DNA from 4 places in the Exiguobacterium sp. s21 genome. Region 1 is predicted to be linked to each of the others. Evidence: riboswitches for the same ligand, from Rfam matches in the RefSeq annotation. Region 1 holds a riboswitch; each other region holds the start of a gene.
The links. Region 1 has a riboswitch for S-adenosylmethionine ahead of KNP06_RS07065 (Na+/H+ antiporter NhaC family protein). Riboswitches for the same ligand answer to the same signal wherever they lie in the genome.
Positions count from the first base shown of each region.

Region 1 (7,253 bases):
CAGCCGGTGTTTACTTGGCACTTGGTGGTGTGACCGGTCTCGGCTTCTATTCTCAAGACTCGTTCCTGCCGCTCGCCGGTTTGATTCTGGCCATCATCTTGAACACGGTCGTGCAAAAGTATCAAGTCGGTTGGTGGTTCCGTGTCGATATCCCGGTCCGCGACTTTCTAAACATCGCGTTTTACACGTATATCGTCAGTCTCGTCTTCATTTTAGCAGCCTCGCTCTTCCGTGAGACGAACTTGCTTGTCGTCAGCAGTATCGCCGCCGCACTCACCTTCTTTATTAAGCGGCTCATCATCCAGAAAGGTCGGCAAGACGCCTTCAAATCGTTGATTGAACAATATGATGAGGCAAAAGAAGCCGTGTCGTTGTCGCAGAGCGAGGCGCAAGCCATCGAGGTGTTCCTCAGTCAATGTGAACGACTCAACGAGTACGACGAAGGGTTCGTTGAGTTCAAACTGTTCGACCGCACACTTTACTTTGATTTAAAGACGCGCCAGCCGATCGACCGTCACATCGTGTTCGATTTGCTCGATCACGCTTATCCGAACGAAGCCTCGGTCGAATATGAGATGCGCTTCGAATGGGACGCACCACTGTCGAACGAATTTGACGACGACTATCATAGTTTCATCTCGGTTCGGTCCGAGGAGATCGAAGGGATTCGCACGTGGCTCGTCATGACGGGTGAACACGTCTATGGGTATCCCCCGACCATCCAACGTGAAATCGTCAAACTTCTCAAGTCGTTCAACCGGACGATCAGCCGCTGCCATGAGCGCGACCGTCTTTACACGGAAAGTCGGACCGACAGCTTGACGCTCCTCGCCAATGCACGCGCGTTTTACGAATACGGGATTCAACAAATCTCGGACGGTTCGATGTATCCGATTTCGGTCGCGATGCTCGACATCGACTTTTTCAAAAAAATCAACGATGTGCACGGACATCAAGTCGGGGACAGTGTGCTCCAAGAGTTTGGACGGCGGATTCGCCAGGCACTCCGCACCGAAGATTTTGCCGCCCGTTACGGCGGTGAAGAGTTCATCTTGCTATTGAACCGTTGCGATGTCGAACAGGCAATCGAGATCGCCGAACGGATCCGGCAACAAATCGAGAACAAACCGTTCCACGTCGACGGGATCGATATCCCCGTCACCGCTTCGATCGGTGTCGACACGATTCAGGCGTTCGGTGACAAACGCCTCGACGATACGATTCGTAACGCTGACCGGGCCCTCTACGTCGGCGGGAAGTACGCCGGACGCAACCGCGTCGCCCATTACAATTTCTTAACGACCTGACTCACCCCCACGTTCACCGCGTGGGGGTTTGCTATTGACAAGCGGATTTGAAACAAGTACGTTAGGGAACGTGTCTTATAATTAAATATCACAACTTTTTTATCAAGAGAGACTGAGGGACTGGCCCAGTGACGTCTCGGCAGCGGGTAACCTGTGCCAAATCCAGCGAGCAGTCTGCTCGAAAGATGAAAAAAGTGTTTTCTTGTAGAGAGAGCCTTTTTTCAGAAGGCTCTCTTTTTATTTTATGAATGAGGTGAATCGATTGGAACAACCGACAGCTAACAAATGGGCACTATTGCCTTTGCTCGTCTTCCTCGTCTTCTTTATCGGGGCAGGCATCTACTATAACGACTTTTATAAATTCCCGGTCCTGATCGCGGCGTTGATCGCGGTCATCGTCGCGGCGATGATGACGAAAGGCAGCGTCACTCAGACGGTCGAGCGTGTCGCCCAAGGTGCGGGGAACCCCGGCATTTTAATCATGGTCTTCATCTTCTTGCTCGCCGGAGCGTTCTCGAGTGTCGCCGAAGCAATCGGCGCAATCGACGCGACCGTCAATGTGGCGCTGACATTTTTACCGTCCTCGCTTCTACTGAGCGGTTTATTCGTCATCGCGGCTTTCATCTCGATGGCGATGGGAACGTCGACGGGCACGATTGCGGCCCTCGCCCCGATCACGCTCGGTATCCACGAAGAAAGTGGCGTCAATATCGCTATCGCGGCGGCTGCCGTCGTCGGTGGTGCCATGTTCGGGGACAACTTGTCGTTCATCTCGGACACGACAATCGCTGCCGTCCGGACCCAGCGTACCAATATGCGTGACAAATTCCGAACCAACTTTTGGATTGTCCTCCCGGCCGCCCTTATCACAATCGTCCTCTTATCGGTGTTATCGAGTGGAGAATCGACTGTCGATGCAGCCGCGTTCGAATGGTATAAACTCATTCCATACCTCGCCGTCATCGCTCTCGCCTTGACCGGGTTGAACGTCATTCTCGTTTTGCTTGGCGGGATCGCCTTGACCGGCATCATCGGTTTGATCGATGGGAGTTTGGCTTTCACTTCATACGTCACGGCTATGGCAGACGGGATGATGGGTATGGCCGAGATTTCGCTCTTGACGCTCCTCATGGGCGGACTCGTCGGACTCATCTCACATAACGGCGGGCTCACTTACTTGCGTGACGCGCTCACGTCGCGGATTCAAAAACGTGCCGGTGCCGAATGGAGCACTGCCGGGCTCGTCAGCGCGACCAACGTCGCGACGGCGAACAACACGATCTCGGTTCTTGTGGCCGGTCCGCTCGCCGCCAATATCGCCGACACGTATGACATCGAGCGAAAGAAATCAGCGAGTGTGCTCGACATCTTCTCGTGTGGCGTCCAAGGCCTGTTGCCTTATGGGGCACAGTTGCTCATCGCCGCCGAATTGACGAATACGGCGTCACCAGCGCTCGTCCCGTATATGTTCTATCCATTCCTGCTCTTCATTTGCGGAGGGCTGGCCATCGTCTTTAACTTCCCGCGTTTCAAAAAGCGCGCCTAACCAAAACGACCCTTTGAAGCACTAGCTTCGAAGGGTCGTTTGACGTTTCGTTTCACGTTCACGTTGAAGTTGTTCGTTGCGTTTTTTGAAGGCGCGCCGCTTGAGCAATTCCTCGAGACCACGGCTGATCGCCCAAAGGATAAACAGTAACAGTCCAAGCATCGATAAGCGGAACGGACTTTGAATAAACTCTTCCCACTGGTCACCAATGACCGAAAAAATCAAGACGACAAGCAGTTTCCCGAACCCCGCCGCCATGATGAATGTCCGAAGCGGCATTTGAATGAGGGCGAGTAAGTATGTGATCAAACTGACCGGGATGAACGGGAGTGAATATAAAAACCCAAGCGAGATCGGGCTCATATGGTTGATGCGTTCCAGCCAATATACCCCTTGTTTATGTTTTTCGAGCCACCGTGTCATCGGTTTACGGAATACGTAACGGACGGCTGTAAAGACAAGAATCGTCCCTAGTAAACTACCGACCCAAGACAATAACGTCCCGAGCAAGAACCCATACGTGGCCGCGTTCGCCGAAATGATGAGGACGAGCGGAAGAAATGGAAAGATCGCCTCAAGGAACGGCGCCCCTAGTCCCGCCCATGGGCCTCCCGGAAGCTCTTGCAGCCATTCAATCAGTTGGATAATCCATTGTTGGAGTGATGTGAGCATATCAGTTTCCACCTTCGACTTTCATTAATACCTTTTACCCGATTTCGCTCAGGAAGACGCATCCCCCTGCACGCCAGTAAAAAAAATAAAAAGTATTTGCGAAATTTCGCTGTGATATCTATCATATAATATGGACTTGTGGTTGCAGGCAAGTCCGCTCGTCGAACGACACAACCCAACGTTCGTTTTCCTGCAAAAAACTGAACACAGGGGAGTAATAACATGGAAACAAAACCAATGCGGGTCTTGCTGTACTATAAGTACGTCAACATCGAAGACCCAGAAACGCTCACACAAGAGCACCTCAAGTATTGTAAGGACCTTGGCATCAAAGGACGGATCTTGATTTCTTCCGAAGGAATCAACGGAACGTGCTCTGGGACTTGGGAACAGACCGAGCAATACATGAACGACTTGAAAGCGAACCCGCTTTTCAGCGATATCGAGTTCAAAATCGATGAAGTCGAAGAGCATGCGTTCAAAAAAATCTTTGTCCGTCATAAGAAAGAGCTTGTGACGTGGCGCTTTGATGGTGAGTTCGACGTTCCTAAACAGCACGGTGCGTACCTCGAACCGGCAGAATGGAAAGAGATGATGAATCGCGACGATGTCGTCATCCTCGATGTTCGTAACAACTACGAGTACGATCTTGGTCACTTTAAAAATGCGATCAAAATCGACGTAGAGGCTTCTCGTTACATGCCAGATTGGCTCGAAGAGAACAAGGACCTCTACGAAGGGAAAACCTTACTCACGTACTGTACCGGAGGCGTCCGTTGCGAGAAATTTACCGCATATATGCGTGACCAAGGTCACGACAACATTTTCCACCTAAAAGGCGGCGTCGCCATGTACGGCAAAGACGAAGCCACGAAAGGCGAAGACTGGGAAGGTGAGCTTTACGTCTTTGACGAGCGCATCAACGTCCCGGTCAACACGGTCAACCCGTCCGTTGTTTCGGAGTGCATGCACTGCGGAACGAAGACGGTCCGCTACGTTAATTGTGCCAACCCGGTGTGTAATGCCCAACACTTCTGTTGTGAAGAGTGTGAACCGAAACAAATGCGTTCATGCTCGAAAGAGTGCCAGGAGCATCCACGTAACCGCTATATCATCGAGAATATCGCGGACAAACTTCAGGAGACTGAAGGCGTCGTCGGGTAACAAAAATCGACCAGAAAGCACTTCGAGCCTACGCTCGGGGTGCTTTTTTGACAGAAACTTTACGTCTAGTGCCTGAAAGAATCGGGTATAGTGTAGATACCATTGTCAGACAGGAAGTGAATCGATTGCTCTTTAACGAACCTTTACTCGCCGCCTTGCTCGCGTGGTTCATCGCCCAAGCGGCCAAGCTCGTAACCGAACTCATTAAAACACGAGATTTTGAACTTGAAATCATGTTTGCCTCAGGTGGGATGCCAAGTTCCCACTCCTCGACCGTCGTCGCATTGACGACCGTGATCGGGCGTATCGAAGGAATCGATTCCAGCATGTTCGCGCTCGCCCTGATTTTCGCGACGATTGTCATGTACGATGCGACCGGTGTCCGGCAAGCGGTCGGGTTTCAAGCCCGTTTGTTGAACGACTATTTCAAAGGCATCAAACATGAAACACCGATTTTAAATGAGTTGGTCGGTCACACCCCGTTCCAAGTCATCGTCGGTGCCCTGCTCGGTCTCGTCATCGGATTATTTTTCCCGATTTAAGCTGAATTTTAGAGGCATGTCGCCCCTTCTTCTCAAAACACTCTATCTTTTTGTGAACTTTCACAACAGAGACGGTATAGTGAGAGAGAGGAGGAATCGACATGCCTTTTTTGCAGAAATCTTATGAATCGCTCGATACGCTTGCCGAAGCAATCGGACAAGCGATTCGGGCCCCAATCACGATTGAAAATCGCCACCATCAGTTGCTCGCCTACAGCACCCACCCCGACTCGACCGACCCGGCCCGCATCGCGACCATCATCGGCCGTCGTGTGCCGGAAGCGGTCATCGAGGACTTATGGGAAAGTGGAATCCTGCAAGAAGTGATCGACCGAGACGAACCGGTCGTCATCCCAGCCCGGATGGCTGTCGGTTTAGGCGAACGTGCCGCTGTCGTTATCAAACAACAGGACGATGTGCTCGGTTATATTTGGAGCCTCGCCCGAACGACCCCGTTCTCGGAACAAGAGCTCACTGTGTTAAAAGAAGGCGCGAGCATCGCTAAAAAATTGCTCATGACCATCGCCATGCATGAGCGGCGCATCGATGCCGAGCTCGAGCGTTTCTTTTTAGAGGTGTTGGCCAGCCCCAATTTGTCGTCCGCTCATCGCGATCGTTTGAATGAACTCGCTCCGATTGCTGTCGCCAGCCGACTCACCATCATCGAGTGCAGCCAACCGATCACCCCACAGCTGGCGGAGCGATTGTTTTATGTTCTCGCGACCCAACAAGCGATCGAGGTCGTGCTGCACGCCATCGATGGTCAACAGCTCCTCGTCTGGCATTATATGAAATCGGAGTTAGCCGAGGAAGAGACGGCACTTTTGCAGTGGGCCAATCGCTTCGAGACACAGCTCCGAGAGAAATTCACGGAAGTCGATCCACGTTTAGGCGTCAGCCGTCGTTTCTTTGAGAGCGACACGCTGTATGCCGCGATGGAAGAAGCACGACAGGTCACGTCGCTTCGTCGGAAATTCCCCTATGAGCTTGCCGCGACGCACACGTTCGAACAAATTGGGATTTATCAGCTCGTCCCAGATCTCGCTCGCCGAATCGGGCTTCGGCTCGAAACGCATCCGACCATCGAGCGTTTGCAGGCATATGATGTCGCCCATCATACCGAGCTCGTCACGACGCTCGAGTGGTATTTCTATTTTGACGGGAACGTCAAACGCGTCGCCTCCCATCTTCACATCCACCCGAACACCGTGCTCTATCGGATTCGCCGCATCGAGGAACTGACGAATATTACGCAAGTCTCACTGCCCGAACGAGCCGCTGTTTACCTCGCCATCAAGGCAGGCCAATACCGACAAGATGATTGATGCCCGCTTTGTGATTTTTCACAAAGTGGGCATTGTCATTTTTAGAATCCATGCTAAAGACAGCGTTTTCGGATGGGTCTATACTAGAGGTGTGAACAAATTGTGTCAGTAGAGAGAAAGGGGAACTTTACATGAAAATCGGGGTATTGAAAGAAATCAAAAACAATGAAAACCGCGTCGCCTTGACGCCGATGGGTGCAGCCGTATTAACTGAGCTTGGACACGAGGTTCTCGTCGAGACGGAAGCCGGTGTCGGGAGCGGCTTCACGAACATGGAGTATGTCGATGCAGGGGCGACAATCGTCGACACAGCCGCAGACGTTTGGGGAAACGTCGAATTAGCGTTGAAAGTAAAAGAACCGCAACCGTCTGAATATCGTTATTTCCGTCCGGACTTGACGCTCTTCACCTACTTGCACTTGGCAGCCGAACCAGAACTCACGAAAGCACTCGTCGATTCAGGCGTGACGGCGATCGCTTACGAGACGGTTGAGATCGACCGCACGTTGCCGCTCCTCACGCCGATGAGCGAAGTGGCTGGACGGATGGCCGCTCAAATCGGGGCCCAAATCCTTGAAAAACCGCACGGTGGAAAAGGGATTCTCTTGTCAGGCTTGCCTGGCGTACCACGTGCGAACGTCACCGTCATCGGGGGCGGTGTCGTCGGGATGAACGCAGCCCGCATCGCCATCGGCCT
Region 1 covers NZ_JACSLF010000004.1:187,839-195,091, reverse strand. The annotation lists gene KNP06_RS07070 (GGDEF domain-containing protein) at 1-1,307, shown strand, start outside; SAM riboswitch class I at 1,404-1,499, shown strand; gene KNP06_RS07065 (Na+/H+ antiporter NhaC family protein) at 1,552-2,853, shown strand; gene KNP06_RS07060 (TVP38/TMEM64 family protein) at 2,875-3,525, opposite strand; gene trhO (oxygen-dependent tRNA uridine(34) hydroxylase TrhO) at 3,748-4,689, shown strand; gene KNP06_RS07050 (divergent PAP2 family protein) at 4,806-5,231, shown strand; gene KNP06_RS07045 (PucR family transcriptional regulator) at 5,333-6,556, shown strand; gene ald (alanine dehydrogenase) at 6,688-7,253, shown strand, end outside.

Region 2 (7,253 bases), on a different contig from region 1:
TCGGCGCGGATGTGCCAGAAGAGTACGGCGGTTATCAGCTCGATAAAATCTCGTCATCGATCATCACGGAGCGGTTCGCCAAAGCGCGTTCATTCGCCCTCAGCTACGGCGCCCACGTCGGCATCGGGACGCTCCCGATCGTCTTCTTCGGGACAGAAGAGCAAAAGCATAAGTACTTGCCGAAGCTCGCGACTGGCGAATGGATCGCCGCCTACGCGCTCACAGAGCCAGGCTCAGGGTCGGACGCGCTCGGTGCGAAAGCGACGGCCGTCTTGAACGAAGCTGGCACACATTATGTGTTGAACGGAGAGAAACAATGGATCACGAACGCCGGTTTCGCGAACGTGTTCGTCGTCTACGCAAAAATCGACGGTGACAAGTTCAGCGCCTTCATCGTCGAGCGTGACTTCAAAGGTGTCTCGACAGGCGCCGAAGAACAGAAGATGGGCATTAAAGGCTCATCGACACGGACGCTCATCTTAGAAGACGTCGAAGTCCCAGTCGACAACCTCCTCGGAGAAATCGGTAAAGGCCACGTCATCGCTTTCAACATCTTGAACGTCGGTCGTTACAAACTTGCGGTCGGTGCGGTCGGTTCGTCGAAACGTGCCTTCGATCTCTCGGTCCAATACGCGAACGAGCGCAAACAGTTCAAGACGCCGATCAGTCAGTTCCCGCTCATCCAAGAGAAACTCGCGACGATGGCTGCGAACATCTATGCGATGGAGAGCTCGGTCTACCGGACGGGCGGTCTGTTCCAAGACAGCCTCGACGCCCTCGGCGACGACAACATGCGTGACGGGTCGAAAGTCGCCCAAGCCATCGCTGAATACGCGATTGAATGTTCATTGAACAAAGTGTTCGCCTCGGAGACGTTCGACTACGTCGTCGACGAAGCGGTCCAAATCCACGGCGGTTATGGCTTCATGACGGAATATGAAGTCGAGAACTTGTACCGTGACTCACGCATCAACCGGATCTTCGAAGGAACGAACGAGATCAACCGGTTGATCGTCCCAGGTACGCTTCTCAAGAAGGCGATGAAAGGCGACTTGCCGCTCCTCGCGGAAGCACAGAAACTCCAAAAAGAGCTCATGAGCTACATGCCGCAAGAGCTTGACGGGTCACCGCTCGCACGCGAGAAGATGCTTCTATCGAACATGAAGAAAATCAACTTGATGATTGCCGGAACGGCCGTCCAGAAATATCAGCAAAACCTCCAGAACGAGCAAGAGATTCTCGCGAAGATCGCCGACATCATCAGCGCCATCTATGCACTCGAGGCGGCCATCGCGCGGACGGAGAAAGCCATCGCCCGCACAGGCGTAGAGAAGAACCAACAGAAAATCCGCTACACGGAAATCTTCGCCGAGCAAGTGTTCAAGCAAGTCGAACTCATGGCGAAAGAAGTGTTGTATGCGGCCGCATCAGGTGACGAGCAGCGCATGCTCTTGTCAGCGATGAAGAAGTTCAGCCGCTACCAGCCGATCAACGTCATCGGTACGAAGCGCGAAGTCGCTGCGAGCCTCATCAAAGCGAACAAGTTCATCGTATAAGCAAGCGAGAGAAAGGGTGGACCGGACGCGGTCGGCCCTTTCTTTTTGCTGTCTGCAGACCGTACAATGGATGCAGGAGGGGATATGGATGAGACGAGATGATTTGTTAGAGCGGATGGATGCAATCGGCCGCTCGGTCGCCGAACATGAGGGGACACTCATGCTGCTCGCGCTCGGGTCGATCGGACTTGAGACGGACCGGCTCGACGACTATTCGGACCTCGATTTCTTTTTAATCGTCGAGGACGGGCATAAGGCCCGCTTCATCGACAACTTGGATTGGCTCGCGGTCGAGCCGTTGGTGTATCAATTCCAAAACACGAGAGACGGGCATAAGGTCATGTATGCGGACGGCATCTATGCCGAGTTCGCCGTGTTCGAGATTGTAGAGATGCCTGGCATCGCCTATACGCCGGGACGTGTCGTCTGGCAGCGTGACGAGGCGCTCGACACGTTCGCGACGCCAAAGGTTGTCACACGCCCTGCAGACGCTGCACACCGCTACGAGGAGGCGCTGACGAACCTATACGTCGGACTGCTTCGGGAACGTCGCGGCGAACAACTCGCCGGCTTCGAACTGATTCAAGTCGCAGCCGTCAACAACGTGTTGATTGCTTATGGAGAAACGAGCGACCCGTTCAACCCGACACGGCGGGTCGAGGTGACGCATCCCGAGCTCGTCGCACGTCTCCCGGAGTGGGTTCCCGGTTACGGCAAATCGGTCGAGGCGGCCGCGGCCATCCTTCGCCACATCGAGGCGAAGCACCCGGTCAATCCGACGCTCAAGCGAGAGATTGTGCGCTTGCTTCAGGCGTGAAGGGTTGAAGCGGAATATGCTACAGTTATGAAAGAGGTGATGAATATGGTGACACTATACGGTTATCCGCCGTGCAGTACGTGTAAAAAAGCAGAGAAGTGGTTGAAAGAGAACGGCGTCGACTATACATACGTCCATATCGTCGAGGCGACACCGTCGAAAGACGAGTTGGCCGAACTGTGGAAACAGTCGGGTCTGCCGCTCAAAAAGTTCTTCAATACGAGCGGGCAAGTGTATCGGAACGAAGGCATCAAGGATAAGCTACCAAATCTATCAGAAGACGAACAACTCGAGCTTCTTGCGAGCAATGGTATGCTTTTGAAGCGCCCAATCGTGACAGATGGTCAAAAATCAACTGTCGGATTTTCAGAAAAGTCGTTTACAGACGTTTGGGGCGAAGTGCTATAATACTCGTGTGAGTCTAATTCATTTGAGGGGGAAGTTAAGATGAGCAAAGTACCTGCCAATCTACGTTATTCAAAAGAGCACGAATGGGTTGAAGTGAACGGAAGCGTCGCCCGCATCGGAATCACGGATTTCGCACAAAGCGAACTAGGGGATATCGTCTTTGTCGAACTTCCTGAAGTCGGTGGCACGATCTTACTCGACGAGCCGTTCGGTTCGGTCGAATCGGTCAAAACCGTATCGGAGCTTTACGCACCGATCTCTGGGAAAATCACAGCGGTGAACGAATCACTCGCCGATTCACCAGAACTCGTCAACGAAGCACCTTTCGAAGGCGCTTGGATGATTGAAGTCGAGTTGAACGACGCGTCGGACGTCGACAAGCTCATGTCAGCCGAAGAATACGAAGCGATGATTCAAGGCTAAACAAAACCCGGTTTCTCTTTACGAGAAGCCGGGTCTTTTTGATTAATCGAAGTCGAGGCGGTAATGATCAGGCTCGATGAGCGACGTCCGGTTGAACAGACGATAGAACAGCACGCCGAGTGCGATCGGGATGAGACCGAACAACACGACGACGAGCATGACGTTCCAGAGTGCGAAGCCACCCGGCATCAAATGCAAGGCGTTGACCGGACCGATGAGACCGGAGACGCCGAAACCGGCACTAATCGGTGTGCCTTCGATCCGAAGGATGCCTGCGAGTGCTCCGAGGATGGCCGCATTGGCGAGTACCGGCAACATCATGATCGGACGACGGACGAAGTTCGCCATTTGAATCTTTGGTGACCCGAGGAAGTGGGCGATCGACGTTCCGGTCGCGTTCATCTGCCAGCCGGCGATGGCGAGACCGAAGCCGGCGGCGACGACGCCGAGGTTGGCGGCACCTGCCGCTACACCAGACAAGCTGATGGCCGTGGCGATCCCGACCGTCGAGATTGGCGAGACGATGATGAGCGAGAACGCCATCGCGATCAACATGCCCATGACGATCGGCTGTAGTTCCGTCATCGTCATGATGATTGTTCCGACGTACGTCGTGATCTGTGAGATATACGTGAGCAGGAACGCGCCGATCCCTCCGGCGACGACGATGACCGTCATCGGCAAGACGAGCACCGTGTATGTCTTCAAGCGTGGTGACAACTGCATGACGAGGAACGTCGCAAGCGCTGCCGTCACACCGGCCGTGATGACGTCACCGATGCCGGCCATGAGGAACGCGCCTTCCTCGATGCGGATGGCGCCGCTCCCGACCTGGGTCGCGATGCCGATCGTCCCGGCCTCGAGCGCCGAGCGTCCGAATTGCATGGCGACGGCAACACCGATGATGACCGGTAACAGGCGCATCGCGATCGTCGTCGCATCTAAGATGAATTGCAAGGACGGAACATACGGCAAGATGGCTTTCGTTAATTCACCGAGCAATGCGCTCGGGATGAGGGCGATGAGGATGGCAAGACTGAGGCCGTTCAAGACGTTCATTAAAAATTGTTTTCCGGTAAGCTTCTCTTCCGTCATTGGGGATTCACCTGTCCTTTTCTACTGGTTTGCTGTTATGTACAAAAGCGATAAAGTTATTGACCATACTATGCCTCTTTCAGCTAAGCGTCAACAGGAAATATTGAAATGTTCAGAATTTTCCAATTGAGCACAACTTTTGAACCGAGCGGTCCGCATTCATATACTTATAAAAGAGGTGAGAACAATGATGACTGACGGATTGTTATATATATACGCCCCGATGTGTGGTACATGCGCCGTGGCCGAGCGAATGCTCTCGGTCGTCGAGGCGGTCGACCCAGAATTGAAGATCGAAAAGCGTGATGCCAACTTCATCCCGAACGAGCTCGAGGCGTATCAAGTGATGAGCGTCCCGGCGCTCTTAAAGCTGGAGAATGGCCAAGTTCGCGATCGGTTATACGCATTCCAAAACGTCCAGCACGTCCTATCTTTCGTTAAGTGAGATAGGATGATGAGAATAATCTGAAAATTTTAAATAATCAGTTGACACAGAAAGTTCACGAATGATATATTCATTACAACATCTTACTTGAACACAACATAGGACGAGATTTTCCCGTCATCAAGACGTTTTCGAACAACCGTTGCATGAGCTTACGCGATTTCAGGTGGACCTTCCCTTCGATTGTCCCCCAAAAAAATCAAGCGTCGGGGCACCGGTCGCGTAATTGCATGGTCCGTTCGAAGACCGAGTGATGGTCGGGTCAAAATCCCCCATATAAGGATGAATGCTCTGATCGGGCAAAAGGGGTTCATCTATGGGTTGTCCTTCAGTGACTCAAGGTGCTACGTTCTGTGCCATCCTCGGATGGCACCTTTTTTTATTTTTTCGCATAAAATAGTTTGACATAAAAATAATATGTCGCTATGATAAGGCTAATCGAATACGCAACCACTCTTATCAAGAGAGGCTGAGGGACTGGCCCTATGACGCCCAGCAACCGCGGAGCAATCCGAAATGGTGCTAATTCCAGCAAGGTATTTACCTTGGAAGATGAGAGCAATCGTTGTCCGTACGATAAAGTACGCACGTTTGCTCAAACGTGCGTACTTTTTTGTTGTCAGGAGGGAAATGGATTGATTCAATTACGCAATGTAGCCAAATGGTTCGACACGAAGAACGGTCGGGTCCAGGCGGTCGATGATGTGTCGCTTACAATCGATCGCGGCGAAATTTTTGGGATAATCGGATATTCGGGGGCAGGGAAGTCGACGCTCATCCGTCTGCTCAATCGACTCGAGTCACCGTCAACCGGTGAAATCGTTGTCGCTGGCAGCGAGCTGACAAAACTCACACCGAAGGAACTACGCGGGGTACGTAAAAACGTCTCGATGGTGTTCCAACACTTCAACTTGTTATGGTCGCGCACAGTTGCTGAGAATATCAGCTTCCCGCTCGAGCTCATCGGGGTACCGGCGAGCGAGCGCAAACGCCGCGTCCAAGAACTCGTCGAACTCGTCGGCCTCGCCGGACGAGAAGACAGCTATCCGTCACAACTATCGGGCGGCCAAAAGCAGCGAGTTGGGATTGCCCGTGCGCTCGCTACGAATCCAGAAGTGCTCCTCTGCGATGAAGCGACGAGCGCCCTCGACCCGAAGACGACGGATTCGATTCTCGAACTGCTCGTCAGCATCAACAAGAAGCTCGGATTGACGATCGTCCTCATCACGCATGAGATGCACGTCATCCAAAAGATTTGTCACCGCGTCGCCGTCATGGAGGCCGGGAAGGTTGTCGAGACCGGACAAGTCGCCGACGTGTTCCAACATCCGGAACAGCCGATCACGAAAGAATTCGTCAAACAGATCGGCGCGGTCGATGACATGTCGCTCACGTTCGAGCACTTGAAAGCCCGTTATCCGAGCGGTCAAATCGTCAAGCTCAAATTCTTGAACGAGACGGCCGAACAACCGATTCTGTCGGAAGTGTTGAAGCAACATGACATCGGCTTCAACATCATCGGCGGCAACGTGACGCAGTCACAAGTCGGTGCCCTCGGGACATTATTCATCCAATTGATCGGAGAGCCGGCTGAAGTCGAGCGGGCCATCGCCTCAATCCGATCGCAGGCAGTGGAAGTGGAGGTAGAAAGCGATGTTTCCTAATGTAGATTGGCAAGTCATGTTAGAACAGACGTGGGAGACGCTCTATATGACGCTCGTCGCCGGAGCCGCAACGTTCGTCATCGGTCTCGCCCTCGGGATGCTCTTATACGTCACGAACGAGCCGCTCATGATGAAGAATCGTCCGATTTACACGGTCATCAGCGCGGTCGTCAACATCTTCCGGTCGATCCCGTTCATCATTTTGATTATCTTGCTCATCCCGTTCACGTTACTCGTCGTCGGGACGATGCTAGGGTCGACGGCAGCACTGCCGGCACTCATCATCGGTGCGGCCCCGTTCTATGCGCGGATGGTCGAGCTCGCGCTTCGCGAAGTCGACCGCGGTGTCATCGAGGCGGCTGAATCGATGGGCGCGACAAAATGGCAGATCGTCTATAAAGTATTGTTCCCTGAAGCGTTGCCGGCCATCGTGTCAGGCATCACGGTCACGATCGTCGCAATCGTCGGTTACACGGCGATGGCAGGGGTCGTCGGCGGCGGGGGACTCGGGAACTTGGCGTTCCTCGAAGGGTTCCAACGTTCACAAAGTGACGTCACGTTCGTCGCGACCGTCTTAATCTTGGTCATCGTCTTCGTCATCCAGTTCATCGGCGATCGACTCGTATCTGTAATCGATAAGCGTTCCGCTTAATCAAATAGAAAATTTGGAGGGGTTTTATAATGAAATCATGGAAAACAGTACTCGGTTTAACGGCAGCTTCAGCACTCACGATTCTCGCGGCTTGCGGCGGCGGGGATTCAGAATCAGGTTCGGGCGATGACAAGACGCTCGTCGTCGGCGCGTCAAACGTCCCGCACGCTGAGATTTTAGAGCATGTCCAAGA
Region 2 covers NZ_JACSLF010000001.1:34,459-41,711, reverse strand. The annotation lists gene KNP06_RS00225 (acyl-CoA dehydrogenase family protein) at 1-1,556, shown strand, start outside; gene KNP06_RS00220 (hypothetical protein) at 1,645-2,373, shown strand; gene KNP06_RS00215 (arsenate reductase family protein) at 2,419-2,781, shown strand; gene gcvH (glycine cleavage system protein GcvH) at 2,821-3,204, shown strand; gene KNP06_RS00205 (PTS sugar transporter subunit IIC) at 3,247-4,299, opposite strand; gene KNP06_RS00200 (thioredoxin family protein) at 4,487-4,744, shown strand; SAM riboswitch class I at 5,198-5,303, shown strand; gene KNP06_RS00195 (methionine ABC transporter ATP-binding protein) at 5,380-6,408, shown strand; gene KNP06_RS00190 (methionine ABC transporter permease) at 6,398-7,060, shown strand; gene KNP06_RS00185 (MetQ/NlpA family ABC transporter substrate-binding protein) at 7,090-7,253, shown strand, end outside.
Region 2: linked by a shared signal. The riboswitch ahead of KNP06_RS00195 (methionine ABC transporter ATP-binding protein) and the one ahead of KNP06_RS07065 (Na+/H+ antiporter NhaC family protein) in region 1 are both predicted to bind S-adenosylmethionine.

Region 3 (7,253 bases), on a different contig from region 1:
GCTGAGCGCATTATGGACCGCATGGCCCACGGCGACGCGTGTCCCGGCGTCACCAAATCCACCGACGGCGCCGCCGATGGCGAGCACGTGATCGACCGCGAAGCGGACGTCGTCACTATACGACTCAAAAGCGTGCTCGCTCAATTCAAGTTCGACGAGACGCCCGCACTGCTCGGCCAAGACGAGTCCGGTGTTGACGCCGGCGTCAGCTGAGCTGTCACCACTCAAATAACGGGCCTCGTAAAACTTCGCGACCGTGTCGATGACACCGGCCCGAAAGTATTCATATGGTGAGCGCGAGATGACCCGTGAGTCAACGATGACCCGTTCGATGACGACGCGGAACATGTCGTAGCGGTCGTAGCTCCCGTCCTCCCGATAGACGACGCTGAGAGGCGTGAACGCCGCACAGTTCGAGGTGAGTGTCGGGACGACGATGAGCGGCACGTTCTGTTGATAGGCGACGAGTTTGGCCGTGTCGACGAGCTTGCCGCCTCCGACGGCGATTAACACGTCGGCGTCCAACGGTTTGAGCCGTTTGACTTCCGAGTCCGTGCACTCCCCGCTGAATTTTGTTGCCGGATAGTCCGCGATGGCCGGAAAGATGGCTCGGACGACGTCATACCCGTTCTGACCGTGCAGGACGTGGGCACGTCGGCCGTCGACTAAGTCATCCAGACGGTCGAGCGCGTCATCGGCGTGGTCATATTCAAGGACGGCCTGACGAATCATGCGCGCACCTCCTCATAGGCGGCAAACAACCGCTCGATTCGTTCGACGGCCTCGTCAATCTTCGGTTCCGGTGAGACGAGACCGAAGCGGACGTATCCGTTCCCTTCCGAACCGAAGAAATAGCCCGGGGTGACGGCGACACCGGCTTCATGCAGCAGTTTCCGCGAGAACGACTTGGCATCACCCTCGGGCACTTTCGCCCAGACGAAGAACGAGCCTTCCGGCGGTTCGACGGCCCAGCCGGCCCGGTTCAACCCGTCGATCAGGCGATCACGCCGTGCCTCGTACAGTCGTGCCAAGTCATCGCGAATGGTACGGGGCGCCTCGAGCGCAACGACAGCCGCCGCCTGGATGGCCGAGAACACGCTGACGTGGACGTGGTCCTGATACGTGTTGATCGCCTCGATGATGTCCGCGTTCCCGACGGCGAAGGCGACGCGCCAACCGGACATGTTGAACGCTTTCGACATCGTATATACCTCGATGCCGACTTCTTTCGCCCCTTCCGCCTGCAGAAAGCTAGGCGGGACGTGGCCATCGAATCCGATGCTGCCGTATGCGAAATCGTGGACGACCATCAAGTCCCGCTCCCGGGCGAAACGGACGGTATCGTCAAAGAAAGCGGGTGAGGCGACGGCTCCGGTCGGATTGCTCGGGTAGTTCAAATACATGAGTCTTGCATCTTGCGTATCGAGCGTCTCATAGTCCGGCAAGAAGCCGTTCTCTTCCCGGAGGACGAGGTCACGGACGACGGCACCGGCGAGTCGTGCCCCCGAGATGTAATCAGGATAGCCGGGATTCGGTAGCAAGATCCCGTCCCCTGGCTCGAGCACACATTGCGGCAACGTGATGAGTCCGGACTTGGAACCGATGAGGATCGCGACTTCCGTCTCGGGATCGACTTCGACGCCGTACTCATTCAAGTAAAACGTCGCCACCGCTTGTTTCAGACGGGCCTGACCGCGGAACGGACCGTATTGATGGGTCGAGGCATCAAGGAGCGCCGTCTGAAGTGCGTCGCAGATTGGGGCGGGCGTTGGCAAATCCGGCGTCCCTTGACCGAGTCTGATGATATCGCGACCGGACTGTTCAAGTGCTGCGACTTCATCGGCGAGTCCGACAAAATGTTGGGGTGGTAAAGTTTTAAGTAAGTGTGAGCGTCTGTCAGTCATGAATAGTCCTCCTATGCAAAAAACACCCCTTTCCGTGGAAAGGGGTGTCGAGATACGGACGTATTCAAACAACCACCTTTCCATCTCTCAAGGTCACCTTGCTGGAATTAGCACAGTATTGGAACAATCTGTTGCTGAAGCTTCATCGGGCCAGTCCCTCCGCTTCTCTTGATAGAAAGTGTTTTTATATGCGATTTGTCTTTTTGTAATATGTCACTTAGTTAACCAAACGTTACCAATCTTGTCAATCCTTTTTCGAAAATGGGTGTGGCCTATTGAATCCCGATAAAAAAAGGTCATAGTACAAAGTGAACGTTATTCTACAAAATTTAAAAGATGAGGGGATGGACCTTTGGAATTAAATCGTCAATTGATTTGGAAGTTGAGCGTGATCGGATTGATTCTGCTCGTCCTATGGAAAGTCATCAGTGAACCGGACACGATTTCTAGTGTGTTGCACTACACGTTCCAGTTGCTGACGCCGATTATCATGGGAATTACCATCGCGCTGCTCCTGAATACCGTCCTGTCCTATATAGAAGAACGGTTTCAATTAAAACGCTATCAAGGTTTGCTGATCGTTTATATCGTCTTCATCGGGATTCTTGTCATCTCCGCTGTGACATTGCTCCCGCGCATCTACTCGAGTGTGGCCTCACTCATCGAAGAGCTTCCGTTCTACATCCGACAGATTGACGGGTTCCTCGCCCAGTTGAACACGTACTTGAAAGAGTACAACGCGACGATCGCCCAAGCTATCGATTTCAGCCGCTTCGAGGAACGTTACTCGGGCTGGGTCGAGACCGCAGTCTTGTCGTCGGTCAGCTACGTGTCGAGCTTCACGATGACGCTCATCAATTTCTTGATTGGGATCGTCATCTCAATCTATCTGTTGAAAGACAAAGAGGTTTTTGCCCGCATGTTCAAGCGGCTGTTGTATGCGATGTTCCCGGTCGCGTCAGCCAAGACGACGATCGACATCTTCCAAGAGATGGATTATATCTTCAAACGCTATATCATCGGGAAGTCGCTCGACTGCCTCATCATCGGGGTGCTGGCCGTCGCCGGTCTGTTGATCATCGGGGCGCCATACGCGCTTCTGCTCGGCGTCATCGTCGGTGTCTTGAACTTCATCCCGTACGTCGGACCGCTGCTCGGGATGATCCCGGCGTTCATCATCACTTACTTCTATGACCCGTTCACGGCGCTCATCGTCCTCTTGTTCATCTTCTTGTTGCAACAATTCGACGGACTTTGGCTCGGCCCGAAGATTCTCGGCGACAGCGTTGGCATCACCCCGTTTTGGGTCATCACGTCGATCATCATCGGAGGTAGCCTGTTCGGTCTCGTCGGGATGTTCATCAGTGTCCCGGTCACGGCGATGATTCAAGTCGTGTTCTCTCGGTTGATCGACTACCGGCTCAGCCGAAAGAATTTGAACGAATTATTATGACACATTGACGATTTATGTTGACACATTTCACGGAAATATCATAATCTTGAAGAGAAGACAGTCCAATGCAGAAAGGAGAGGTACCGATGTCAGTCATTCAACGCTCGCACGTCCAAGTTCATATAGACCGGCAGGCGCCTCTCCGTGATTTGAATCCGTGATGTCGCCTGCCTTCCGAGGCATGCCTAAGATCGTAGGGACGCGTATGCCTTTGTGCATGCTGCGTCCCTTTTCTTATTCTATCAACTAAAGCAGGTGACCTTAATGATTCAATCACTCAAACAGCTCGACCGTAACATTTGGATCCGCTTCCTCGGAGAGACGATCACCGGTGTCATGATGTTCATGATCGCACCGTTCCTCGTCCTCTACTATAGCGACAAGCTCGACAGTTATATCCAGGTCGGGGTCATCATGGCGACCGGACCGATCATGGCGCTCATCGGATCGGTCGTCGGTGGACGGCTCGCAGACCTGTATGGCCGCAAACCGATCATGATGGCTGCCATTCTCGGCGACGCCCTCGCCCTCGTCGGTTTCGCCTTCGCCGAAACGTTTTGGCCGCTCCTTCTCTTGAACGCCATGCTCGGTTTGACGAACTCATTGTTCCACCCGGCCGCAAGCGCGATGGTAGCCGATGTGACCGAGCCCGAACAGATGAACGAGGCGTTCGGGCTGTTGCGGATGGGGCACAATATCGGGGCTGCATTCGGCCCGCTCCTCGGGAGTGCCGTCCTCTTTATCGACCGGCAGTATATCTTCTACTCGGCCGCTCTCGTCTTCGTCTTGTACGCACTCGTCCTCGGTCGCTTCATCCGGGAGTCACTCCCAGAGACGACCGATGTCGACACGCCATCGAACCGGGATGTCCTGCGCGTGTTCTACAATGACAAGGTGTTCCTCGTGTTCATCTTTGCCGGTGTCTTCATCTCGATGGGCTTCTCGCTCATTGAGAGCATGCTGCCCCTCTTCTTGAGAGAGTCGATGCCATCGTACACCGATCGTGAGAACCCGTTCGCCTATATGCTCGCCTTGAACGGCATCATGGTCGTGTTGTTCCAGTTTCCGATCGCTTCGAAACTCGGCCGCAAGTCGTTCGGCAACGTCATGCTCGCCGGGGCGACCATCTTCGGGGTCGGCATGATTCTGATCGCCGTCATGCCGCGTCTCCTCTATTCACTCGGGACACCGTACCTCGTTCTCGTCAGCGTCTTGCTCGCGGTGTACGCCTTCTATACGCTCGGCGAGATGATCATGTCCCCGGTCCAACAGACGTTCATCGCCTTGATCGCTCCGGAGAATATGCGCGGTGCCTACAACGGGGCCGCCAGCATCCAATGGTTGATCGGCGGGGTGACCGCACCGATCATGGCAAGCCTGTTCTTCGACCAACGCGCCGGACATATCGCGTTGATCCTCGTCGGGGCGGCCAGTTGCGTGTCGGGACTCATCTATTGGCAACTTGGACGCCGCGTCAGCGCAGCCGAAGCGAAACAAAAGACAGCTTGACTTATAAAACCGCACTGAACCTAGTCGTTTAGTGTGATTTTTTATTTCGTTCGAATATCATTAAATTTTGAATTTTTCATTCGTTTATTCTTTACAAACATAATGATTCTTTTTTATGATGATACGGTTAAGGAGGGATCTTTCATGGAAAGGATCGATAAACAGAAAATTGTGGACAGCGTGCCACAAAAAGGTTTTTTCGGACAGCCTAAAGGCTTGTTCACGCTATTCTTCACTGAGTTTTGGGAACGGTTCTCGTATTACGGGATGCGCGCCATCCTCGTGTTCTACATGTACTACGAGGTATCTGAGGGCGGTCTCGGTCTCGACCAGAATGTCGCCTTGTCAATCATGTCGGTATACGGCGCACTCGTCTACATGTCGGGGGTCATTGGGGGATGGCTCGCCGACCGTGTCTTCGGGACGTCTCGGGCCGTCTTCTTTGGCGGCGTGTTCATCATGCTCGGGCATATCGTCTTGTCGATTCCAGGCAGCCTGACGTTCTTGTTCATCTCGATGGCACTGATTGTCATCGGTACGGGCTTGTTGAAACCGAACGTTTCAAGCATCGTCGGTGACCTGTATCACGAGACGGACCGTCGTCGTGACGCCGGGTTCAGCATCTTCTATATGGGGATCAACCTCGGTGCCTTCATTTCACCTTTGATTGTCGGTGGAGTCCAAAAGAGCTACGGCTTCCATTGGGGCTTCGCACTCGCCGCGGTCGGGATGTTCATCGGTCTCGTCGTCTTCCTCGTCACGAAGAAAGGCAACCTTGGTCTTGCCGGTTCATATGTGCCGAACCCGTTGACGCCGTCTGAGAAGAGAAACGCGATCAAGTATACGACGATCGCGGTCATCCTCATCGGTGGCCTGTTGGCCGTGCTCATCCCGCAAGGTTTGTTCACGATCAACACGTTCATCGGCCTCGTCGGTGTGTTCGGGATCGCCATTCCGACGATTTACTTCATTATCATGTATCGCAGTCCGAAAACGACGGAAGTCGAACGGTCACGGATCATCGCCTACATCCCGCTCTTCATCGCCTCGGTCATGTTCTGGGCGATTCAAGAGCAAGGGGCGACGATTTTGGCCAGCTATGCCGATAAGCGGACCGATCTTGAATTTTTAGGGATCACGCTCTCACCGGCCTGGTTCCAGTCGCTCAACCCGCTGTTCATCATCATGCTCGCACCGGTGTTCGCATGGCTTTGGGTCCGACTCGGTGACCGTGCGCCGAGCATCCCGACGAAATTCGCGTTCGGGATCTTGTTCGCAGGGTTAAGTTTCTTGGTGATCTTGCTCCCGGCCTATTTCGGAGGCCCGGACACGCTCGTCAACCCGCTCTGGCTCGTCCTTAGCTACTTCATCGTCGTGCTCGGTGAGCTCAGCCTGTCGCCGGTCGGTCTGTCGGCGACGACGAAACTCGCCCCGGCCGCTTTCTCGGCCCAGACGATGTCGCTCTGGTTCTTGTCGAACGCTGCGGCGCAAGGGATCAACGCTCAACTCGTCCGTTTCTATTCACCGGAGAACGAGATGCTTTACTTCGGGATTATCGGTGGCGCGGCCATCGTCCTCAGTCTGATCCTGTTCGCACTCGCCCCGGTCATCAAAAAGTATATGCGCGGCATTCATTAATCGTAAAAGCCCATTCCTCGGCCGAGGAATGGGCTTTTGTATGCTTTGCTTATTTACGGACTTGGATGAGCGACAAGTAGCGGTCGATCAAGTCATAGTTGAAGTAATCGTGGAACCGGTCCGACTTGAGCGATTGAATCGACTCATGGAAGGTCGCCGGGAGTGACGAGATGCCTTGACTCTCGATTTGTTTGGCCGAGTACTCAAACAAGTCGTCCTCGTTCGGTGATGACGGCTCAAGCTGTTGCTCAATCCCTTCGAGTCCAGCGTAAATCAGGGCCGCGAGGGCGAGATATGGGTTGGCGCTCGGGTCTGGGTTACGGACTTCGACGCGTGTCGCACTGCCGCGTGACGCCGGGATTCGAATCATCGAACTGCGGTTCGACGGGCTCCAACAGATGTTGACCGGTGCCTCGAAGCCTGGAACGAGACGTTCATATGACTCTGGGAGCGGGTTCGTGAAGATGGCCGTCGCACGGGCATGCTTCAAGATGCCTTCGATGAAATGACGGGCTGTGACCGACAGGCCGTAATCCGACTCCGGCTCTTCGAACGCGTTGACCGTCGGATTGCCGTCCTTGTCGTTCTTCCAGACCGAGATGTTGAGGTGCATTCCCGAACCGTTCACGTCGCGGAGCGGTTTCGGCAAGAACGACACTTTCGCGTTTTTCTCTTGGGCTGCCAACGTGACGATTTCTTTGAAGAACTGGATGTTGTCGGCCGTATGCAACGCGTCATCGTACTTGATG
Region 3 covers NZ_JACSLF010000006.1:38,996-46,248, forward strand. The annotation lists gene KNP06_RS08595 (iron-containing alcohol dehydrogenase family protein) at 1-732, opposite strand, end outside; gene KNP06_RS08600 (aminotransferase class I/II-fold pyridoxal phosphate-dependent enzyme) at 729-1,904, opposite strand; SAM riboswitch class I at 1,982-2,082, opposite strand; gene KNP06_RS08605 (AI-2E family transporter) at 2,257-3,357, shown strand; gene KNP06_RS08610 (MDR family MFS transporter) at 3,622-4,866, shown strand; gene KNP06_RS08615 (peptide MFS transporter) at 5,011-6,504, shown strand; gene KNP06_RS08620 (glutamine synthetase family protein) at 6,554-7,253, opposite strand, start outside.
Region 3: linked by a shared signal. The riboswitch ahead of KNP06_RS08600 (aminotransferase class I/II-fold pyridoxal phosphate-dependent enzyme) and the one ahead of KNP06_RS07065 (Na+/H+ antiporter NhaC family protein) in region 1 are both predicted to bind S-adenosylmethionine.

Region 4 (7,253 bases), on a different contig from region 1:
GACTTTTCCTATGTGAGCTGCTTCTTTTGGATGTATGACAAGCCGAGCGCCGCTATCAAAATTGTGCCTTTGACGATGTCTTGGGCGTAATATGGCACGTCCCACATCGTCAGTCCGTTCAGCAAAATCCCAATCAAGATGGCACCGATCAACGTACCGACGACGTTCGGTCGTCCGGTCCCGAAGACGGCGTAGCCGATATAGGCAGCCGCGACGGCGTCCATCAACAGCGGTGCTCCGGCCGATACTTGTCCGGTACCGATGCGCGACGCCAAGATGATGCCGCCGATGGCTGCGAACAGACCACTCAACACATACGCGTACAGCTTGATCCGTGTGACGGCGATGCCGGAGCGGCGGGCCGCCTCGACGTTCGAGCCGACGTAATAAAATTCGCGTCCCGTCTTCGAATACGTCAAAAATAGATGGGCCCCGGCGAAGAAGAGAAGCATCAAGATGGCGACGAACGGGACAGGACCGATCGAACCTTGGCCGATGAAGAGGAACGACGGGATGAATCGTCCCGGTGCCGTCCCTCCTTCAATCGGCATATTGTCGTAGATTGAAAAACCCTTCGTATACGTCAATTGGACCCCATTGATGACGTACATGATGGCGAGCGTCGCGAGCAAATCCGGTAACCGAAACTTGATTGTCACGAGCGCGTTCAACAGTCCGACGAGCACGCCGAGGGCAATCGGGACGAGCAAAGCGACGAGCAGTTCTTGACTATGTAATACGAGACTCGACGCCGCACCGATTGTCGCGAGGCTCGCCGTTGAGCCGACCGATAAGTCGAACCCGCCGACGATGAGCGAGAACGTCACTCCGAGGGCGAGCAGCGAGACGATCGATACGGACTTGATGATGTCGCTGAAGTTCGCGTACGTCAAAAACTGGTCGTTCGTGACGCCGAAGACGGCGATGAGTGCGAGAATCGCGAACAACGTCCCGTATTGACCGATGCCGCTGAAGCGTTTCGTGCGTTGTTTGATGACGAGTTGGGCCATGTTAAACCCCTCCTTTCTGTTGCCAACGGCCGCGGTCGAGCCAAAGCGTCCGGTTGGCGATCAATTCTAGTTCATGCGGTTCACTCGACGTAAAGATGACAGTCTTTCCACTTTTCGCGAGGCGGGTGACGAGTTCATAAATATCCCGTTTCGCCGTCACGTCGACGCCTTTCGTCGGTTCGTCGAGCAGATAGACGTCCCGGTCCTCGAGGAGCCATTTGCTGAGGACAACTTTTTGTTGATTCCCCCCGCTCAGCTCTCGGACCGGTTGCCCGACCTGGTCGTATTTCACACGGAGCGAGGCCAAAACGCGCGTGACTGCGTTCGCCTTCCCTTCGATCGCGAGGACGTTCCGTTCAATCGAATCGTCGAGGAAGAGTCCCTGTTTCCGGCGTTCTTCCGGTACGAGGGCGAACCCGGACCGGACCGCCTGACGCGGTTCGCGAATCTTGATTGGTTTCCCGTCCAACGTCATCTGTTGTTCAACGCCGGAGAGACCGAATAGCGCCTCGATCAACTCCGTCTTCCCGCTCCCGGTGACACCGCCGATGCCGACGACTTCGCCTTTATACGCCGTGAACGGCAAACTCGTCCCGAACGCCGGTAACGTGAGCTCTGCCTGAATCCGCATCTCGGTTTCCGGAACGGCTTTCTCTACCGCTTCTGCCATGTCAGATCCGCTCAAATACGTATGGATATCCCGTTCTGACAACGCCTGAAACGGCCCTTCATAGGCGATACGGCCATCCCGGAGGAACGTCGTCGTCGTGGTGACGCGCGACAGTTCGTCCGACCGATGCGTGATGAGAAGAATGCCGACACCTTCCTCTGCGAGCGACTGCAATAACGTGAGCAGTGACGTCGCATCTTCCGTCGACAAGGCGGCCGTCGGTTCGTCGAGCAAGAGGTAGGCCGCATCACTCGCGAGCGCCCGGGCAATCAAGACACGTTGTTTGACGCTGAGCGGGAATCGTCCGACCGGTTCGGTCACGTCAATCTCTAGTCCGACACGTTCCAAGTAGGTGGCCGCTCGCTGTTTTAGTTCACGAGGACGAATCCGTTCGACCGCCTGCCACGGCACGACGTTTTCATAAATCGGTAACTCGAGATAGAGGGCGTCATCGACTTCTTGCGACACCGTGATGATCCCACGGCGTATCGCCTCGGCCGGTGTGAATGTGACCGGTGTCTCGTCGAGCTCGATCGTCCCGGATGTGGGGATGATGGCGCCACTCAACAGCTTCACGAGCGTGCTCTTCCCGGCCCCGTTCAACCCAAGCAAGCCATGAATCTCGCCACGGCGGAGCGTGAAGCTGACGTCATCGAGCACCGTGACATCACCATAGCGTTTCGTGACGCGTTCAAGCCGTAACATCAGTCCGTCCCTTTCATCCAGTCCGACCAGGCCGCGTCTGATGCGCCCCAGTTCGGGACGTATTGACCGAGGTCGTCCATCGTTACTTTCTCGTCCGGCAAGACGTCGCGGTCGACGAGATATGGGTCGACCGAATGAATCGACGGCGTCTCTTCACCAGCTAATTTTTGATACGCGTAACGGACTTGAATCCGTCCGATTTCAGCCGGATCGGTCGCGGCCGTCACTTTCCACGGGCTACCGTCCTCTTGCATGAGCTGCAAATCTTCATCGCTCAAATCAATCCCATAGACGGCGATCTCATCGCGTCCGGCCTGTTTGATGGCACGGCTCGCACCCTTAGCGAACTCGTCCCACATCGCGAACACGGCATCAATCTCACCTTCCGGATACTTCTTCAAAATTGCTTCCATCTGGCTCTGTGTGTCGAGCGCCGTATTGTTCGTCGCCGAACCAAACTTGGCGACTTCTGTGATACCCGGGTAACGCTTCAAGAACGCATCATAAATCGTGTGGCGACGTTCCATCGGTGTGAAGCCACCAACCCAAATCGTGACGATTTTGCCTTCACCGTCCAAATCTTCGGCGAGTGCCTTGAGTGAACGCCAAGCGAGCGAATAGTCGTCTTGGTCGATGACGGTCACGCCTTCGTTCGTCAAATCGTTGTCGAACGCGACGACTTTGATGCCTTTATCGAGCGCGCGTTGGACCGGTTCTTTCAACGCATCGGCACGGCCATGGTCGATCAAGATGACATCGACGCCTTGCGTCGTCGCCGTATCGACATAGCTCGCCATCTTCGACAGGTCGTTGTCGGCGTTGTACACTTTCACGTTGCCGCCGAACGATTCGACTTGTTCCGTCACCCCGTTGATATACTGCGACGAGAACGTCCCGATCGACATCTGCATGATCAGGGCAATATCGATATCTTTCGGAAGTGTGGCATTCGAGACCGAGACGGGTTTCGTCTCCGGCGTCTTCTCAGCCGGCTTCGATGGGGCCGCTTGTTCGTTCGTGCAACCGACGAGCGCCAAGACGAATGTGAATAGTAAAATTAATAGTTTTTTAGACATGAATTGTTCCCCCTACATGATGTGTGATGGCAGTCTCTGTCGGCTCGAACACACCCGCCTCGGTGATGAGTCCGGTGATGAGGTCCGGTGGGGTGACGTCGAACGCCGGATTGAAGACGGTGATGCCGACGGGTGCCGTCGGTTGACCACCGATATGTGTCACTTCTGACGGGTTCCGCTCCTCGATTTCAATCGTGTCATCCGCCGTCAAATCGAACGTCGAATGCGGCGCCGCGACATAGAACGGAATGCCGTAATGTTTGGCAAGGACGGCGAGCTGCAACGTCCCAATTTTATTGGCGACGTGACCCGTCCGTGTGATACGGTCAGCTCCAACGATGATGGCGTCGACTCGTTTTGACTGAATCGTCCAAGCCGCCATATTGTCGGTGATGAGCGTCACGTCGATATCGGCCCGGTCGAGTTCCCAGACAGTGAGGCGTGCCCCTTGCAGGAGCGGCCGCGTCTCACAGGCGAAGACGTTGAAAGATACGCCCTGTTCTTTTCCGACGTAAAACGGCGCGAGCGCTGTGCCGTATCGCGATGTCGCGATGGCACCGGCGTTGCAGATTGTCAACACGTTCCCCCCGGCCGGCAACACCGTCAGCGCATGCTCGCCGATGGCCCGATATGTATCGACGTCCCGGTCGTACAAAGCGATGGCGCGGCGTTTGATTTCCTCGGCAATCGCCTCAAAGTCGTCCCCGACATTTAAATCAAGGAGCGATTCGATCACGTTTTGCAGATTGACCGCCGTCGGTCTTGTCGCAATCAAGCGGCGTCCAACGAGGTCGAGTCGACGGGTGAAGTCCGGGTCGTCGACTAACCGGCCTGCCTCTTTGGCGAGGACGAACGCCCCGAAGTACGCGATGGCCGGGGCACCACGGACTTGGAGCGTCTCGATGGCATGTTCTGCCTGTTCGAGCGTCTCGATTGTCACGTAACGCTCTTCATGTGGTAACAACGTCTGATCCAATAGGATGAGTTCGTCCGTTTGCGAATTAAAGCGGATGTTTTGGACCGTCATACGCGCACCCCCGACAAAAGCGTCACCAAGTCGTCAATCGATTCGACGCTGTGGCGTTCTTTAATGAGCGCCGTCCCGAGGGCAAGCGCGTCACGTTTTCGTTCGAGCCGCGTCGCTTCCGGCAACGTCTCGAGATCGGCGACACCGGCGAGTCCGACGGCACGGCGAATGAGTTCGCAACCGGCATAGCCGATCGTGTCGCTGAAGATTGTCCGCAACAATTCGTCGACGAAACCGTCCGTATTGAACGGCTCGACGGCTCGCTCAAAGTTGGCCCGGAACGTCTTCTCGAACGTCTCCCACACCGTCAAGACGTCCGTGAAACGTTCGAAGCGTTTGAGCGGGTCATGGAACGTCGACAGCGTCAAATGGGCGATAATTTGGCCCAAATCAAAGCCGAACGGTCCGTAAAATGCGAACTCTGGATCGATGATTTTCGTCTCTTGTTGAGTCGCGAAGATGCTGCCTGTATGTAGGTCACCGTGCAGAAGCGCCTCATGTTTCGTGACAAATCCGACTTTCAGTTTCGTCACCTCGACCTTGAGCGCCTGGTCTTGCCAGAGGCGTTCGACATCTTCTCGAAGCGCCGCCTCGATGTTGTTCGACTCCGCGTCTTTGAACGGGTCGGTGAAGATGAGCTTCTCGGTGATGTCACACAGTTCCGGGTTGTAATAGTCACGTTCAATCCGCTTCTTCGCGATCGGGCCGGCCGCATAATCCGACGTCGCGAACAGCGTCTCGCCTAAAAATTCACCGACATGACGCGCGAGTTCCGGATAGCTCTCCCCTTTCAAATAACCGGTGCGGACAATCTCATAATCAGACAGATCTTCTAAAATCGTGTAGGCGAGCGTCCGGTCGCTACCGAGGACGTCCGGGACGAAACGCGGCGCCACGTTCGCAAACTCACGGAGTGCCAACTGTTCAATCCATGCCCGTTCGAGTGTAAGCGGCCAGCTCTCACCGACGACTTTAGCGTATGGGAGCGCCTGTTTGACGATTAGGCGCTGTTCGCCTTGGCGAATCCGAAACACGAGATTCAAATTGCCGTCCCCGATTTCCTCACACTCGGCGATTCCGTCTTGCAAGTATCCTAATTGACGGACGTGCTCGACAACAGACTGTTCTGTAAATGGTTGATATGACATGATGTTTTCCCCTTCCTGTACGTTGCCCACAAAAAAAGCCCCTTTCTCCGCGAGAAAGAGGCACAGCCAAAATGGTTGTTCCTCTCATCTGTCAGACATTCGTCTGGTGGATGTAGCACCGTGCCTAATGGTCGGTTGCTGCGGCGTCATCGGGCCAATTCCCTCTGCCAACTCGCGATAAGAGTGGTTTATTCGATTCGGTGAACTTATGTGATGAATATTACGGACTCGACGTCACAATTGTCAACGTCCTTTTCTCCGTGCCACTCGTCTTTTTTTGTGCATATATGGAAACAACTTCCCAAAATATTTTTTTGGAAAAAAAGGAATTGACGACGTGACGAATCTGTGTAAAAATTCAATTAAATTTCACAACTTCAAATCACATTCTTATCAAGAGCAGACGGAGGGACGAGCCCGATGATGTCGCAGCAACCGACCAGAGATGGCACGGTGCTAATTCTTGCAGCGAAAGCTGAGAGATAAGAGTTCATTTTTTATGATGACCTCTTGCCTCGGCATGGGGTCATTTTTTGTTTGCCTGGAAGGAGGAACCATATGAGTATCACTGCCACATATGAAATCAAACGAACGGATGCGGTCGCAAGCATTGCCGACAAAATCACCCTCGAGCTGACCGTCGGCACATGGACCGAGCTGCGTCATTTAGAGCAAGAGCAGTTACAGGCGTACCGGGGTGAGGTCGTATCGACCACCCATACTGAGACGACGAGCCGGTTCACGATCCGCTATCCGTTACATAATGTCAGCCCTGACTTTTCATCCATCTTGACGACGACGTTCGGGAAACTATCCCTCGACGATTCGATTCGGTTAATCGATTTGACGTTGCCCGAAACGCTCGCCCCTCATTTCAAAGGCGCCAAGTTCGGCGTCGACGGGATTCGCGAGTTGCTCGGTGTCCATGACCGTCCGCTCGTCATGAGCATCTTCAAAGGCGTCATCGGGCGTGACCTCGCGTTTCTCGAGCAGCAACTCCGCGATCAGTTCGCCGGCGGCATCGATATCGTCAAAGACGACGAGATTTTATACGACAATCCGCTCACGCCGTCGCTCGAACGGGCCCGGATCGGAGCGGCCGTCATTCAAGCGCACTTTGAGGCGACCGGGAAACGTGTCCTCTACGCCATCACGCTGAGCGGCCCTGTGTTCGGTCTTCGCGACCAGGCGCTCCGGCTGATCGAGGCCGGTGCGACGGCGCTCCTATTCAACGTCTATACGTACGGTCTTGACGCACTGCGCGAACTTGCGAACGACCCAGACATCCGTGTGCCGATTTTGGCCCACCCGGCCTTTGCCGGCGCCTTGACCGGGTCCATCAGTCATTCGCTCTTACTCGGTAAACTCCCACGTCTCGCCGGGGCCGATTTGACGCTCTTCCCGTCTCCATACGGTTCGCTCGCGACACCACGGGACGAGGCGTTCGCGATTCGTGACTTGAGCGCCGAACCGCATTGGTCGAAACCAATTTTACCGGTCCCGTCAGCCGGGATTCATCCGGGGCTTGTCGCCGATATCATTCGTGATTTCGGGACGGAGGTCGTCATCAACGCCGGCGGTGGCATTCATGGTCACCCGGACGGTGCAGCCGCCGGG
Region 4 covers NZ_JACSLF010000003.1:116,169-123,421, forward strand. The annotation lists gene KNP06_RS05170 (ABC transporter permease) at 9-1,010, opposite strand; gene KNP06_RS05175 (sugar ABC transporter ATP-binding protein) at 1,012-2,385, opposite strand; gene KNP06_RS05180 (sugar ABC transporter substrate-binding protein) at 2,385-3,461, opposite strand; gene mtnA (S-methyl-5-thioribose-1-phosphate isomerase) at 3,454-4,488, opposite strand; gene mtnK (S-methyl-5-thioribose kinase) at 4,485-5,636, opposite strand; SAM riboswitch class I at 5,718-5,820, opposite strand; SAM riboswitch class I at 6,024-6,125, shown strand; gene KNP06_RS05195 (2,3-diketo-5-methylthiopentyl-1-phosphate enolase) at 6,195-7,253, shown strand, end outside.
Region 4: linked by a shared signal. The riboswitch ahead of mtnK (S-methyl-5-thioribose kinase) and the one ahead of KNP06_RS07065 (Na+/H+ antiporter NhaC family protein) in region 1 are both predicted to bind S-adenosylmethionine.